Regions from separate parts of the Paenibacillus sp. FSL H7-0442 genome, predicted to be linked through region 2. Evidence: riboswitches for the same ligand, from Rfam matches in the RefSeq annotation. Region 2 holds a riboswitch; the other holds the start of a gene.
What was found. Region 2 has a riboswitch for cobalamin ahead of cobJ (precorrin-3B C(17)-methyltransferase). Riboswitches for the same ligand answer to the same signal wherever they lie in the genome.
Positions count from the first base shown of each region.

Region 1 (8,239 bases), 1.9 Mb from region 2:
TCAGCACACGTGCCCGGTTCCATAGAAATACCAGCCCTATGACCACATAAGGTAAAAGGATTCCTGTATATGACCAACCGCGCAGACTAAGACTTCCCATCGTCCAGTACAATATTTCATTGACCGTCTCCTTCGACATGGCTGTCAGAAAGGAAACAACCGCTCCCAGAAAGGATTGCATCACCACACCCGACAAAATGAGACTTTGTGTCGGAATTTTCCCACCTTCCCGTGCCAACGTCAGCACCATCCACAGCGTAAGCATTCCGGTCGTAAATGCCACTAGCGGCAGCGTCCATATGCCAACAAATGAAAATTGAAGGCCCCAATAAATCAGTACTGCCGCTCCTACCGAAGCCCCCGAGGATACCCCCAGTGTATACGGATCAGCCAAAGGATTACGCAGCACACCCTGAAATCCGGCTCCCGCCAGCGCCAGCGCTGCTCCTACCAACATTCCCAGTAACACTCGTGGCAATCTGACCTTCAAAATAATCTGCTCTGAGGATGTATTCCAATCCGGTGTAAACGTATCGCCTAACCACGGTAGGTGGTTAACCAGAATGCCCGTGATTTGGCTGACCGGAAGCTTGGCCGAGCCGATGCCAAGACAGAGCAGCAGCGTCAGCAACAGCAGGACAAGACCTGTCCCTCCAAAGCCGATCAGTTTACGGTTCATTTGAAAATTTCAGGATACACGCCCTTGGCCACTTCCTTGAGACCTTCCGTTACGCGTGGACCCGGACGACTGATCAAATTATCATCCACGGCAAACACCCGGTTGTGGCGAACAGCCGATATTTGATCCCATCCACTGCGAGCTTTAATGATATCACCGAGCGTCTGGCCCGTTTTGTCGTCCTTGACACTTTTGCTGTACAAAATCACGTCAGGGTTCGCAGCAATAATATTTTCCTCACTGATTTGGTACCACCCCTTCTGCGTGGCACCTACATTTTCGCCGCCCGCCAACGTAATCAGCTCGTCCATAAACTCGCCTTTACCCACTGTCCAGCCTGGTGAAAACTCGACGTATACCCGCAGCTTCTGCCCTTTACCGATATTTTTAATTCCTTCTTTTACTTCTGCTACATCTGCTCTCATCTTGTCAGTCACCGCTCTTGCTTCTCTCTGATGATCGGTGATTTTCCCATACAATTCGATGTTAGCCATGACATCTTCCACTGTCTTCGGTTCCGTTTTAAAAATCATAATTCCCATGTCGCGCAGCTTGGTCGTAGCCTGTTCACTAAGTGATATCCCTGCAAAAACGACTTCCGGGTTCGCAGCAATGATCGCCTCTTCGTTCGGTTTCATAATACCGCCCACTTTAGGCTTTTTCGTAGCTGCTTCCGGGTAATCAGAGTAGTCGGAGACGCCGACAATTTCCTTATCCAGCCCAATGGCGAACAACGCCTCGGTTTCTGCCGGGGAGACGGAAACGATTTTATCCGGCGCTTTTTTGAATGTAAATTCCTGTCCTGTTGCATCTTTAACTGTGAGCGGGTAAACCGTTTTGCCCGGAGGCTCTTGTGCGTTTACTGCCTGTCCCGGCTGCTGTGAAGAAGCCTGACCCTCTTTATTTTCTGCATTTTTTCCATTAGCGCCACATGCACTCAGCACAACTGCCAAAATCAGAGCCAATAGACCTGTTGTCCACACCTTTATTTTTTTTCCTGCCATGATTTGCACCCCTTCATAAATAAATCGTTAAGAGCGTTACTTGAACATCATCAGATATCTTCTAAATCTAGCCTTCTTTTCCTATCAAAAACCCCCGCATCCTCATATCAGGACACAGGGGTCACGTTAGCGCAGATCGTGCGCAGGCGGCAGCTTCTTTCCGCATGGACAGTCACTGCGAACACGTCATCCTTTCCTCGAAGGATTATGGTGACAGGCGGACGGGCAGGTATCCTGACTTATGGTAAAATACATGTCCTGAAATTCTTTCATATGCTTAGTAACATATAAAGAGGACTAACGGGCATGTTTCCATTTACAGTGGCGGGACCGCGCCGGATTCACACCGACTTCCCTTTTAACAGCGCAGGGAGGGAAACCATAGTTTCATCACGCTGCGCCGACCTCGTCTGCTGGATATTTGATGTAGTGGTAGTCAAGCCGTTCTTTTACTTGATGATTATAGGTTAAAATGAGGCGGCTTACAACCCAAACAGCCTCTTTATCCGCTGGTGTCTAACCTAATGAGGAAGCATTTCCGCTATGTAATTGTGCGGTCCTGCCAGCCTCAATTGAATCCTTAATGCTTCTCCCGGCTTCGGATTCAGACTCCAAAAATCATGGCCCGGTATCAGCATGCAAGCTAGCTGACGAATTACGCCACCATGCGTAACGACCAAAACAGAGGGCGACGTAGCAGTCAAATCCATGGGTTGAACTTCCATAGCAACACGCCATTCATACAGAGAGTCAAGAAATTTGCGCAGACGATTTACAAAATCTGTCCAAGACTCTCCACCAGGTGGGGTGATCCGTTGCGGCTCATCAATCCAAGCCCGATACAACGACACATCCTTGAGCATGTCATACGTTTTTCCATCCCACTCGCCAAAATGAAGCTCTCGCAGACATGGTTCCATCATAGGAGGCATAGTAGATAGGGAACGCCCAGACGTCAACTCTGATTCCGGCACAATGATCTGCAAGGTCTGGCGACATCGCATTAAGTCGCTGCAATAGATTCGAGCAAAGGACTGACCTTGCAATTTTTCCTGCAAAGGCTTTAATTCCTGCTCTGCCCCCGGTAGCAAACCTAAGTCGGAGTGTCCCAGATATCGACGTTCCTTGTTCCATAAGGTTGTGCCGTGACGAACTAACACGAGCTCCATATCCCAATGCAGATCTTCTTTAGCATCATACGGCACCTTATCCTCCTGTGAGTTCGGTCTTTGTGCGTATTCTACTGTCCTTTTTGCTGCTATATCTTGTTTCAAGAAATGTCACTTCCTGCTCGATCATTATTCAGTGTGTCACTCCTCACCCTCACCGCACCCATCCCAAGGCAAAACAACCTGCGGCTCCTAACAAACACAATCCTACAAACATACTGGACACGGCGAACATCAGCTGGATCGTATGCCGTATATCTTTCGACTCTAGCGGTCGTATCCAATCCCCCATGTATGCACGAAAGGAGCGCACGCCATGATACACATTATATCCTCCAAGACGAATCCCCAATGCACCAGCAACAGCCGATTCCGGGAAGCCACTGTTCGGACTTGGGTGCAGACGAGCGTCTCGCTTGACTGTGCGCCAGCTTCTTGCAGCATCTCGTTTGTACATCCACGCCGCTATCACAAGCATTGCCGCTGTCAGGCGTGCTGGAATGTAGTTAGCCACATCATCTAGACGTGCTGAAGCCCAGCCTAAATGCAGATACTTTTCATTTTTGTAGCCAACCATGGAATCGAGCGTATTCACAGCACGATAAGCCAGCGCCAAGGGTGCTCCCCCGATCAAGGCATAAAAAAGCGGGGAAATAATCGCGTCCACGATATTTTCAGCGACCGTTTCAACCGTACCGCGTACAATCTCAGGCTCATCAAGTTGCTGCGTATCCCGCCCGACTATCATGCCCAGCTCCCGCCGTGCCGCAGCCAGGTCATCCGCCTGCAACGCTCGGTAGACTGCCATTCCTGCATCCTTTAGTCCTTTGGAAGCAATCGTGGTCGCAATCAGCACTATTTCTGCGCCGACAGATAACCACGGATGAATCCAGGCAAGCAATTGCAACAGCGCCCAGGCGAGCGCAAAGGAGCCTCCCGCCACAATGAGTGGAAGCAGTATACCCGCACGTTTCAGCCCCCGGTCACTTCGGACCTGGCGGCGAATCAATTTTTCCAATGCCGAAATGGCATGTCCCATACCGATGACTGGATGCGGCAACCACCTCGGATCACCGATCATCCTGTCCAAAAGGTAGGCTGCCAGGATAATCAAGCTAACTGTCACGCCGCTGTTCCTCCTCCAGCACTTCACCCAATACAGATAGCAGCCTGTCGTTGGCTTCTGCATCCTTGACCGCAATCCGAAAATGGCTCGTCGTCAGTCCCGGATACATAGCACAGCTACGTATAAGAACTCCGCGTTGTCCAAGCGCCTGCTGAATAGCCGATGCACTCCACGTACCCGGCGCCCTTGCCAGCACGTAATTGGCTTCACCGGGAACGACACCGCAGCCCCATTCCGCCAAGGCGGTTAACAGACGGTTGCGCTCCGCAGCAATCAGCTCCTGTGTTTGGTGCTCATATGCTTGCCCACTTCTCAAACACGCCTCGCCAGCCAGCAACGCCAATCCATTCACACTCCAGGTCACCTGTTTGGCCGTCATTCGCCGGATATAGTCCGGATGAGCAATCGCATAACCCAATCGTAGGCCAGGAATGGCATAAAATTTGGTCATTGACCGGATCAAAATCACATGAGGATAGCGATCCAGCACAGGCAGCAGTGAGATTCGCCGTTCCAGCGGAATAAAATCAATGAATGCTTCATCCACCACCAGCACGGTCCCCGTTGTGCCAGCCGCCTCTGCCAGCTCGCACAGCTCTTGCTCACCATACTGCACACCGTTTGGATTATTCGGCTGCCCGAGGAACAAAACATCTACCTGCTCCATGAGCTGAAGGATGTCCTCCACGTCCGCCTTCCATTGAAGCGAGGCCTTCCCATACACCCGGTTGACCTCGGCTCCGAATTTGCCAGCCAGCTCGGCATATTCCGAAAAACACGGCTCCACTGTACCCACACGCTTAGGAGCTAGTCCCAATAACAAGAGCGCCATGCTCTCAGCCGCTCCGTTTCCGATACTTAACGACTCCGGTGGAACATGCAGTCGCCGTGCGAGCATATTTTTAAAATTCCGATGCCCAGGGTCTGGATAGCGAATCACAGTGTCAAATGAGTGTTGCAGCGCCTCAAGCACCTCAGGCGGTGGACCAAGCGGATTAATATTTGCACTAAAATCTACAAAATCAGCAGCAGTCCCGCCAAATGTCGCCGCAGCTGTTTCCCTGTCCCCGCCATGACCGTAAACCTCTATCATTGCCTCTCATCCTTTCCGCCCGTTTCCAATCATTTAGCTCCATTATGAGGCTGCTTTTTGCGTCCCGTCAATGCAAATGAGCTTTTGTACATGGCTCACTTGGGTTACAATAGAAGGAGGCACACATAAAATTACACAGTTTATATACGGAGGAATGGACATGCTGTTCATCGACAACCAGGGGATACACGATCCAGCCATTAATCTTGCTATTGAGGAATACGCGCTCAAGCATCTACCGCTGGACGACAGCTATTTGCTGTTTTACATTAATCAGCCTTCTATTATTATAGGCAAGCATCAAAATACCATTGAAGAAATCAACGCCGAGTTTGTCAGAGATAACAATATTCAAGTCGTTCGTCGCCTGTCCGGCGGCGGTGCTGTATATCATGACCTCGGTAATTTAAATTTCAGTTTTATTACCAAGGATAACGGGGAGTCCTTTCATAATTTCCTTAAATTTACGCAACCTGTGATTGATGCTCTGCGCCAAATGGGAGTAGAAGCTGAAATGACAGGCCGCAACGATCTGCAGGTCGGAGAACGTAAAATTTCAGGAAACGCCCAATTTGCCACACGCGGACGTATGTTCAGCCACGGTACATTGATGTTTAACCTGAATCTGGACAATGTGGCTGCATCACTGCATGCCAATCCCGAAAAATTCAAATCCAAAAGCACTAAATCTGTCCGCAGTCGCGTAGCTAACATCAGCGAACTGATGGACCGTGAGATGACCATAGAGCAATTTCGCGAGGAACTGTTGCGTTTCATATTCGAATCAGAATTGGATCAAGTACCTCAATATAAGCTCACCGATACCGATTGGGCCAAAATCCATGAAATATCCAAAGAACGCTACCAATCGTGGGATTGGAACTACGGTCTATCCCCCGAGAGCAATATCAAGCACACACGTAAATTTCCAGTCGGTATTATTGATATCCGCATGGATCTTAAGGAAGGCTACCTCCGTGATATTAAAATCTATGGGGATTTCTTCGGTGTGGGTGACGTTGCTGATATTGAAAACATCCTGCGCGGCAAGCGTTATGATGAAGGTGAGGTACGTCAAGCCTTATCCTCTCTCGATTTGAAGCACTATTTTGGTAATATTGAGTTGGACGATTTTGTTGGACTTGTATTTTTGGAAGACTAACCGTTACTTTTTCCCATCGTTTCAAACCAATACTTCAGTGGTTATAAGGGGACAGGCTCTTATAGGAGCCGTCCCCTTTTCCTTGCGATATTGTCATTTTGAATATTATAAGATACAATTTTAGCATTGCCCCATGATAGAGATAAAGGAGAGAATACCGATATGTATAAATTAATTGCCATTGATATTGATGATACACTCATTAACGACCAAAAAGAAGTTACACCAGCGACACAACAGGCATTAGAAGCTGCTGTAGCGAAAGGTGTGGTGGTTACCCTCGCTACTGGACGAGCTTATGCCTCTGCACACAAAATTGCTCGCCAGACTGGTTTGAACGTGCCGATCATTACGTATCAAGGAGCTTTGGTTAAAAACCTGCTGGACGAAAACGTGCTGTATGAGCGTTATGTTCCACTCGTGGCTGCACGTCGTCTGTATGAATTCTGCGTGGAACGCAATCTGCATCTACAAACGTATATTGATGACAAATTGTACACACGTGAAGATAATCAGAAAATCAAAGATTACACGGAGCTGAACAACACGGAATATTTTGTAGAGCCTGTATTCAGTAAAGTTATAGAGCAGCCGGCTCCTAAATTGCTGATTATCGACGAGCCGGAAGTGTTGGATGAATTAATTCCTGAACTTCGCGTACTGCTTGGCAATGAAGTTCACATTACAAAATCCAAGCCTCACTTTCTGGAAATTATGCACCATGAAGGCACCAAGGGTCACGCGCTTACCTTCCTTGCAAACCATTTTGGCTGTGAACTGTCGGAAACGATTGCCATCGGCGACTCTTGGAACGACCATGAAATGCTTGAATGCGCTGGTCTCGGCATAGCGATGGAGAATGCCATTCCTGATTTGAAGAAGCTGGCTGATTACATCACTCGCAGCAATAACGAAGATGGTGTTAAGCACGCCATCGACAAATTCGTACTCAATGTTGAATAAGCAAAAAGTGCCTGCTCCCATAATTCTTAAATAAAGTAATACAACAACAAAGCCTCCAAACTGTCGCATGATCAGTAACATACGACAGTTTGGAGGCCTTTTCTGTCAGATCATATAATAACCTGACCGCTATAAAATATCAGGCAGCAGAACGTAACTTACGCCTGTTCACCAAACGGATAATTCCATTGTTCATAAGGATTAGTCCGGTCACAATGAGCAGCACCCCAACCAGCATCCACCAGCTTACATGCTCTCCATACAACAACGCTCCCAAGCCCACCGCAATCGGCGGTGATATATACAGCCACGTCGTCGGAAACAGGGGATTTGTACGCTCCATGAGCCAGTAGAACAGTGTATGTGCAATCATCGAACCAAACAGGATCAGATAGAGTAAAGACCCCATGGCAGGAAGGTACTGCCACCCCTCAGAACTCCACGGTTCCGTGATCGCAGACAGTAACAGCAGCATCCATCCCCCATGGATCATTTGCGCCGCATTCAGGGCAATCGGGTTCGTTTCACGAAATACATCCATCACTCGCTTGGAATAAAGAGCTCCCCCTGAATAACACAGCTCCCCCAGCAAAATAACAAGGCATCCCGCCAGCCACAGACCACTGATCTGAACCGCCAATCCGGGCAGCACAACCAGCACCACACCAAGAAAGCTGATCATGCAGCCAACGACCGTAATCCGTGACGTTTTTTGCCGTAGCAGTACAGATTGCAAAATGACGATCATCATCGGCCCAGTAGCTGACAGAATAGCTCCGATCCCGGAGCTGACATATTGCTCTGCCCAATACAAGGCCGAAAAGGTACCGAAGGTCGTTCCTGCTCCAATCAGCAACATTTCCTTACGCCATAATAACGACCATTTCACCTTTCCGGTCAGCTTCATAGCAATAAATAATATCGCACCTGCGGCGAAAAAACGTACCCCTGCCGATAAAAACGGCGGAAGCCCGGCTTCCACTCCCACTTTTATGGCCAAAAACGTTGTGCCAAAAATAAGACACATTACTGTAAACGCGATC
Region 1 covers NZ_CP151963.1:1,497,149-1,505,387, reverse strand. The annotation lists gene MHH57_RS06830 (iron ABC transporter permease) at 1-679, opposite strand, end outside; gene MHH57_RS06825 (cobalamin-binding protein) at 676-1,683, opposite strand; cobalamin riboswitch at 1,890-2,082, opposite strand; gene MHH57_RS06820 (histidine phosphatase family protein) at 2,205-2,957, opposite strand; gene cbiB (adenosylcobinamide-phosphate synthase CbiB) at 3,007-3,978, opposite strand; gene cobD (threonine-phosphate decarboxylase CobD) at 3,968-5,071, opposite strand; gene MHH57_RS06805 (lipoate--protein ligase) at 5,232-6,233, shown strand; gene MHH57_RS06800 (Cof-type HAD-IIB family hydrolase) at 6,396-7,196, shown strand; gene MHH57_RS06795 (EamA family transporter) at 7,336-8,239, opposite strand, start outside.
Region 1: linked by a shared signal. The riboswitch ahead of MHH57_RS06825 (cobalamin-binding protein) and the one ahead of cobJ (precorrin-3B C(17)-methyltransferase) in region 2 are both predicted to bind cobalamin.

Region 2 (8,239 bases):
ATGGCGCTGCTAGTTGTGAAGATGGGAGGGGAGCCAGTACATCGTCCGGCCCAGGGCACTGTTTTTCTAGATGATATCGAGCTGCGCAACGCTGTTGTATCGTGGGTAAAGAACCCTCCGGACTGGTACATCTTCACGACAGGCATGGGGCTGGATGCCCTGTTCGATATGGCAGAGGATATGGGTGTGGCTGAGCAGATTATAGAGTTGCTGCAATCTTCCAACATTGCAGCGCGGGGCTACAAGACGGTCAATGGACTCAAAAAGCGTGGCTTTACGCCAGCAGTACGAGACGAGGACGGAAGTTTGATCGGATTGACAGGAGCTTTCGCCCCATACGATCTGAAGGGGAAGGAAGTGCTGTTGCAGCTGCATGGCGATCCAGCCCCACGGTTGGTAAAATGGCTGGACGAGCAGGGGGCAGTGACCCGCCAGGTACTTCCTTATAAGCATATCCCACCCGAGGAAGCAAAATTGCAGGCGTTACTGGAGGATGTTATCCATCGTAATGTTGATGCCGTTACATTCACGAGTGGTCCGCAAATTCGATTTTTGGCCCAATATGCCAGAGAGCAAAATCGAATTGAGGATTTACTGGAAGCTTTTCGTGAGGATGTGATTGCTGTATCCGTAGGGAAGGTGACTGCACAGTCCATTGTGGAAGAAGGGATTGATCGAGTCGTGTTTCCAACCGAAGAGCGCATGGGCGCGATGATGGTGGAGCTGGGCAAATATTTTGAACATAACGATTCGGTGCATGGCTGTGGTCTGAAGATCATGAATGGTCATTGAAATGAGATCAAAATTATAAATGCAGATGCTAAAAAATGAACTTATATTTCGGGATACAGAGTAAAATAAAGATAAGGGCCTACGAGGTCTTTATCTTTTTTTGTTGGACATGCATCGACAAAGATTTTTGTTATAGCGAAAATGTTTATCTAATATAATGAATAAGTTTCGATGCTACTTAGGACAGGAGCTGAGACGTTAATGAATTCTATTTGCGTATTTGCCGGGTCCAGACCTGGACATTTATCGGTATATGTTGAGGCAGCAGGCAAACTGGGAGAAGCCATGGCTCGCCATCATATCCGTCTGATCTATGGCGGCTCTAGCAGGGGGCTAATGGGAGAGGTGGCAGATGGAATGCTGTCGGGTGACGGTCAGGTCACTGGCATTATGCCCACCCTGTTATTTGATGCAGAGATCATTCATCGGGGAGTTACCGAATTTATTGAGGTAGCAAGCATGCATGAGCGTAAAGCGGCAATGAGCGAGATGGCCGATGCTTTTATTGCCCTTCCGGGTGGTTTGGGAACCTTTGAAGAGCTGTTCGAGGTACTATGCTGGGCGCAAATCGGCATTCATCGCAAGCCCATTGGGCTGCTGAATGTGAATGGATATTTTGACCCGTTAGTAGAAATGGTGCGTCATAGTGTGCAAGAGGGGTTTACCGGGAGTGAGCATCCAGCGCTACTGAGCATCTCCGCAGACCCGGACGAATTGCTACATATGTTAAAAAATAAAGCACAGAACTTGAAATAAAGCTTTTTTCGTGCTTGCACAACTGATTGAGGCAAGGTTATGATAAGACCCATAATCAAATAGCGGACAGACAAGGTGCCTTTGCGGTTGAGCAAAGGGTAACAGGGAATCGGGTGCAAATCCCGAGCGGTCCCGCCACTGTAAGGAAGAGGATTTTTTTAATTGGTCACTCGTGAAAAACGGGGAAGACGAAAGAATCCGTTGATGCCAAGCCAGGAGACCTACCTTGATCTGTATGCACCGTTAACCTTCGCGGAGAGGATGGGTGTACGAAATCAGGAAATCAGGCACACGTTGCTTTTTCCATGTTGGCTAGAGGGTTGCGTGGATATGAACGTGCAGCAGCGTTTGAAGCGTAAACAGACAGATGGAAAACAACGGCAGGCTGGAGGAAGACAAATCGTGTCTTCTTACGCTGTTTGTTCGTCTGATGAGAGATACGTACATAGAAACCCCATCCGGGCAGGATGGGGTTTTTTTAAGTTACACGATGTGCATAAATCATTGAAATAGATAGGATAGCTGCCCTGAAAAGGATGAATAGGAGGAGTACGATGAGCCCATTAGGAAAATTGTTGGTGATTGGATTTGGACCAGGAGATATGGAACATATCACAAAACGGGCGCTGGATGCGCTGGACGAAAGTGAGGTCATTATCGGCTACAATACCTACGTTGATTTGATCCGTCCGCTGTTGAACGGACAGGAGATTGTACGCACAGGGATGACAGAGGAAGTGAGCCGTGCGCAGGAGGCGGTTCGCCAAGCAGAGATGGGCAAGAAGGTAGCTGTCATTTCCAGTGGAGATGCGGGAGTCTATGGTATGGCAGGGCTGGTGTACGAAGTGCTGATGCAAAAAGGCTGGCGACGCGAGGGCGGGGTTGAGGTAGAAGTCGTACCGGGGATCTCGGCTATACAGTCCTGTGCTTCACTGTTGGGGGCGCCAGTGATGCATGATGCGTGCACGATTAGTCTGAGTGATCATCTGACCCCGTGGGAAACGATCGTAAAGCGTGTAGAAGCTGCGGCTTCGGCTGATTTTGTGATTGCATTATACAACCCGCGCAGTGGTCGGCGTACCCGCCAGATTGTGGAGACGCAGTCCATTTTGCTGCGTTACCGTGATCCGCAGACTCCGGTTGGGCTAGTGAAGAGCGCTTATCGTGAACGTCAGCAAGTTATTGTAACGACGCTGGAAGATATGCTGAACCATGACATCGGGATGCTGACGACTGTAATCATCGGCAATTCCTCGACGACGGTGTATGACGGTTTGATCGTGACTCCGCGCGGATATCAGCGCAAATACACGTTGGATGCGACCGAGCAGGCGCTCAAGCCGCATCAGCGTCTCCGCACGGAAGCGGAGCCGTGGTCGCTGGGAGCGCAAGAGGGTACACCGCAGGCAGGAGCAGCCCCGACTACGCCCGCTGGACCCTCCGCGAGCGGCGCTGCGGTTGCCACGCAGGCACGCCCGCAAGTGATGGCTGTCGTGCAGGCAACGACTGCTGTGCAAACCGGCGCAGCCCCGGCATCGCTGGCGGCAGAGGCGCTAAGCCGCCTCGCTATCGGCGGTAAGCTGCCTGGCGAAGCCAACGCTCGCTGGAGCGGGCAAGCGCCTGCCGCCAAGAGCACCGCCGGAACGTCGGCGGTGGCCGGAGCAGGGGCCGCGGCCGGGATGGCGACAGGCGGCTTTGGCAAGCCTGCGCTGTTTGAGGTGGGTGTTTCCCCGGGTGTGGGAAACAAGAAATTCACCGCTCGCCAGATGGCGCTGCTCGCCGAGGTAGCGGGTGATGATGGCGAGCTGGAATACACGCCGGATCATCAGATCGTGCTGCGCGTGCCGTGTGCAGACCCCGAGGAACTGGTCGGGCGGCTGCGGGATGAACGATTCATTGTCATGCCGGTTGGCGATGTGTTTAAGGTAAAGGCGTGCGACTTCTGCAATATGGAGAAGGATGACGCTGTGCCTGTGGCTGAGCATTTACAGGTTGTACTTGGTGGATTACAGGCACCCAAGGAAACGAGCATTGCTTTGAACGGATGCGGTATGGCCTGCTATGGAGCCGTACTAGAGGATATCGGAATCGTCTATCGCAAGGGTGGGTACGATCTCTTCCTCGGTGGCAAAAAATTCGGCCGCAATGCTCATGCCGCTCAGCCTGTAGCGGAAGGAATTCCGGGTGATCAAATTACGGACATCGTGGAGAACGTCATCGCTGAATATAAGGAAAAAGGGCATCCGAATGAGCGTTTTCATAAATTTTTTAAGCGTGTAGGTGTCGTTGCGGGGTTCCGGCATGAAGATGCACCAGTAACGGTAGAAGTGAATGCGGTTTGTGGTGATTAATGGACTGAAGGCCTGATGAACGGGATACAAGCATATATATAAAATAGGGCGTCATGCAGGCTATCCCTATTCAAGAGGAGGAAACAACAGCAGTGGATGCAATATTGTTGGTTGGACATGGAAGTCGGGACCCGGAGGGGAACCAGGAACTGCTGGAATTTGCACAGGCAGTGGCAGATCGGGTACCGGATATGTGCGTGGAAACCTGTTTCTTGGAGCTGGCACGTCCCAGCATTGCTGATGGGATGCAAACTTGTGTGGAGAAAGGGGCGACGCGTGTCGTTCTTATTCCGATTATTTTGTTCGCAGCGGTACATGCCAAAATTGATATTCCGATGGCTATTGACCGGGCAAAGGCGAAATATCCGCAGGTGGAATTTGTATACGGACGTCCGATTGGTGTTCACGAGAAAATCGTCAGCATTCTGCAAAGTCGCTTGAAAGAGGCCCGGCCGGTTGCAGTTCCAGCGGGGATGATTAGCGCTGTCGAGGCATCTGTCGAGGTACCTGACGAGGAAACGGCGGTACTTGTATTAGGACGCGGAAGTAGCGATCCAGATGCGAACAGTGACTTTTTCAAAATCACCCGTATGCTGTGGGAGAAGCTTCCTTATACATGGGTAGAGAGCAGTTTTATCGGTGTGACGCAGCCTTCCTTTCCCGATGGATTGGAGCGTTGTGTACGATTGGGGGCCAAAAAGATTATCGTGCTTCCCTATTTTCTGTTCACGGGTGTGCTGATTAAACGCATCGGAGAAATGACCCAGGAATTTGCCGAGGCTCACCCTGCATTACAAGTGGAGATGGGCGGATATTTTGGTTTCCATCCTCAATTGGTTGAACTGGTGCTGGAGCGAGCTAAGGAAGGTTTGTTCGGCAAGGTTACAGCCAATTGTGATAACTGCCAGTTCCGCCTGGAGGCGCAGGAGCACCACCATCATCACCACGATCATGACCACGATCATGACCATGACCACGATCATCATCATGAACATGAACATCACCACCATCATGCACATGAGCACGACCATCATGATCACCATACACACAGCCACGATCACACTCATGAGCATGTCCATGCTCACAGCCATGATGACCATGATCACCATCACGAGCATTCACATACGCCATCTGTAGTGAATGGAAGCGGGCAGGTGAAGGGCTCATGATATTCATGCTATGCGGAACGAGCGATGCTCGGGAATTGGCGCTGCAAATCCGTGACAATGGCTTCAACGTATTGACCTCAGTCGTAACCGAAAGCGCGGCAGCCAGCTTGTCTGAAGCGGGACTAGACGTACGTACAGGCCGAATGACAGCCGATGAAATGGCTGCAATGATTCGGGAGCTTGGAATACAGGCGGTTGTTGATGCCAGTCATCCTTTTGCAGAAGAAGCACATGCGAATGCGATGACAGCCGCTCGCGAGTCCGGGGTTCCTTATATTCGCTATGAGCGGACAGGACTTGTATATGACAATCATCCGTTGCTCCACATCGTGTCTTCCTATGAAGAAGCCGCATTAGAAGCGAAGCAACTCAAAGGTTCTGTAATGCTTACGACGGGCAGTAAGACGCTCGGCACGTTCACCAAGCATTTACTCGGAGACCCGGAGATTCGTCTGGTTATACGCATGCTGCCGCGCCTGGACAATATGGAGAAATGCGGCGAACTGGGCATGGAGCAAAAAAATATTATTGCCATGCAGGGACCCTTTTCCCGCGAGATGAACGAAGCATTGTACAAGCACTATGGCACGACCGTGATGGTCACCAAGGAAAGCGGAAGCACGGGAGCAGTGGATGAAAAGGTTCAATCTGCATTGGAGCTGGGGATTCACGTACTTTTGATTTCCAGGCCGGAAGTGGAATTTGGCACAGTATTTGATCATTTCGACGGAGTCATCAACGCACTGCGTACAGCAAAAGAGAAAACTTCAATTTGAGTTGAGCCTTACCCCTGCGAGTCCAGTTCATCAGGAACGACTTCTGGCATGTATTTAAAATATAGTCATCTTAAAACAGGTGTTTTTACAGGTATCCATGATTTTAGTAGCAATGAATTGTCATTTTCCTAAACTATTTTCTAATTTTCCATAAGGGAGTGGTCTACCATGGATTTCAAAACAGAATTTAAACCGCTAACGGTACAGCCGCAGGAGATTGAAGGCAAAAGCTTCGAGATGATCACAGAAGAATTGGGAGAGCATCCTTTTACAGCAGAGCAATATCCCGTTGTACAGCGTGTCATTCATGCATCTGCTGATTTTGAGCTGGGCCGCAGCATGGTGTTTCATCCAAAAGCGATTGAAGCCGGGATTGCAGCTATTCGCGCAGGACAGCAGGTAGTGGCGGATGTGCAGATGATTCAAGCGGGGCTGAGCAAGGATCGTATCCGTCAATTTGGTGGGGATGTGCATGTGTACATATCTGACCCTGACGTCATGGAAGAAGCGAAAAGGCTGAATACGACACGCGCCATTATTTCGATGCGCAAAGCGATTCAGGCGAGCGAAGGTGGTATCTATGCGATTGGTAATGCGCCGACAGCGTTGCTGGAGCTGATTCGTCTGGTGAAAGAAGGAGCGGCCAAGCCCGGACTGGTGATTGGCATGCCCGTAGGCTTCGTATCGGCGGCAGAATCCAAGGACGAGCTGCGCAAGCTGGATATTCCGTTCATTACGAATATTGGACGCAAGGGCGGCAGTACAATTGTCGTAGCAGCATTGAATGCGATCTCCTTAATGGCTGTCCGCTAGATGCGGTTGTCCGTTTGCTGTATCATGAAATGAAATGAATTGGAACATGATCAGCAGAAGAGGTTAAGGAGGAATTGTCATGGAAAAGGAAGCGGCGTCCGCCGACAAGCCCAAACGGATGAAAAGCGGTGAAGCTCCCGCACCGGACAAGCCAATGCGGTCAGGCTTTACGACAGGAGCTTGTGCGGCTGCAGTAGCCAAAGGAGCGGTACAACTGCTCATCACGGGCATTCCGCCGAAGGAAGCAGTGATATCGCTGCCCGCGGGATTCGATCATGCGTTTGAGCTGATCGAGCCTGTGTTGGACGCGGACGAAGCTTCCTGCACGACGATCAAGGACGGTGGCGATGACCCAGACGCCACGCATCAGGCGAAAATAATCGCCTCTGTTAGCTGGCGCGAGGAGCCGGGCATTGAGCTGGACGGTGGCATCGGCGTGGGGCGGGTAACGAAGCCCGGTCTGCCTGTGCCTGTCGGGGAAGCAGCGATTAATCCGGTGCCGCGACGGATGATTACGGAGGCTGTGACAGGCGTGCTTGAAGAGCACGGATCGGCCAAAGGTGTCCGTGTCGTCATCAGCGTACCGGACGGCGAAGAAATCGCCAAGAAAACGTTGAACGGACGACTTGGCATTCTTGGCGGTATTTCCATACTAGGCACGCGTGGTGTGGTCGTTCCGTTTTCCACGTCAGCTTATAAAGCCAGTGTCGTGCAGGCCATATCGGTTGCGCAAGCGATGAACTGCCAGGAAATAGTCCTGACCACAGGCGGCAGCAGTGAAAAATATGCCATGCAAATGTACGATCAGCTGACGGAAGAGGCCTTTATTCAGATGGGGGATTTTGTCGGCTTTGCCATTAAGCATGGGAAACGGCTGGGAATGAAAAAGATTATTCTCGTCGGTATGCCTGGCAAGCTGTCGAAGGTAGCTCAAGGTGTCATGATGGTTCACTCCAAGAGTGCTCCGGTGGACTTTGGCTTTTTGGCTGAGGTCGCGCGTGAAGCAGGTGTGGATGAGTCGCTTGCAGCGGCAGTGGCAGAGGCGAATACAGCTACGCAGGTGGCAGATATGATGACCGAAGCGAATGCGCTGAGCTTTTTTGAAAAGTTGTGTACCTATGGATGTCAGCATTGTCTGGACCATGCAGGTGGTGGAATTGTCGTGGAAATGGTACTGGTAACGATGAAAGGGAACGTGCTGGGGAGGGCGAGAGTCGGTGAGTAGAGTGATTCGTGTCATTGGTATCGGTGAAAATGGAGCGGCAGGTCTGTCGCAGGAGACGCTGGAGCACATTGAGAGTGCCGACCTGCTGGTTGGTGGAGAACGCCAGCTAGCCTTTTTCAAGGCATTCGCAGGGGAAAAACGAACATTAAAGAGCGGCTTATCTGCCGTGGTAGAAGAATTGGGACGGTTGCGCAAGGACAAGGATATTGTCGTGCTTGCGTCAGGCGATCCGCTTTTTTTTGGAATTGCAGGTTATTTGTCCGCCAAGCTGGGGGCTGAACATTTGGATATTTTGCCGCATCTCAGCTCGGTTCAGCTGGCGTTTGCGCGTCTCGGTGAAAGCTGGCAGGATGCGGT
Region 2 covers NZ_CP151963.1:5,335,421-5,343,659, reverse strand. The annotation lists gene MHH57_RS23590 (uroporphyrinogen-III synthase) at 1-792, shown strand, start outside; gene MHH57_RS23585 (TIGR00730 family Rossman fold protein) at 994-1,548, shown strand; cobalamin riboswitch at 1,605-1,792, shown strand; gene cobJ (precorrin-3B C(17)-methyltransferase) at 2,103-3,899, shown strand; gene MHH57_RS23575 (sirohydrochlorin chelatase) at 3,992-5,068, shown strand; gene cobK (precorrin-6A reductase) at 5,065-5,844, shown strand; gene MHH57_RS23565 (precorrin-8X methylmutase) at 6,013-6,657, shown strand; gene MHH57_RS23560 (cobalt-precorrin-5B (C(1))-methyltransferase) at 6,737-7,882, shown strand; gene cbiE (precorrin-6y C5,15-methyltransferase (decarboxylating) subunit CbiE) at 7,875-8,239, shown strand, end outside.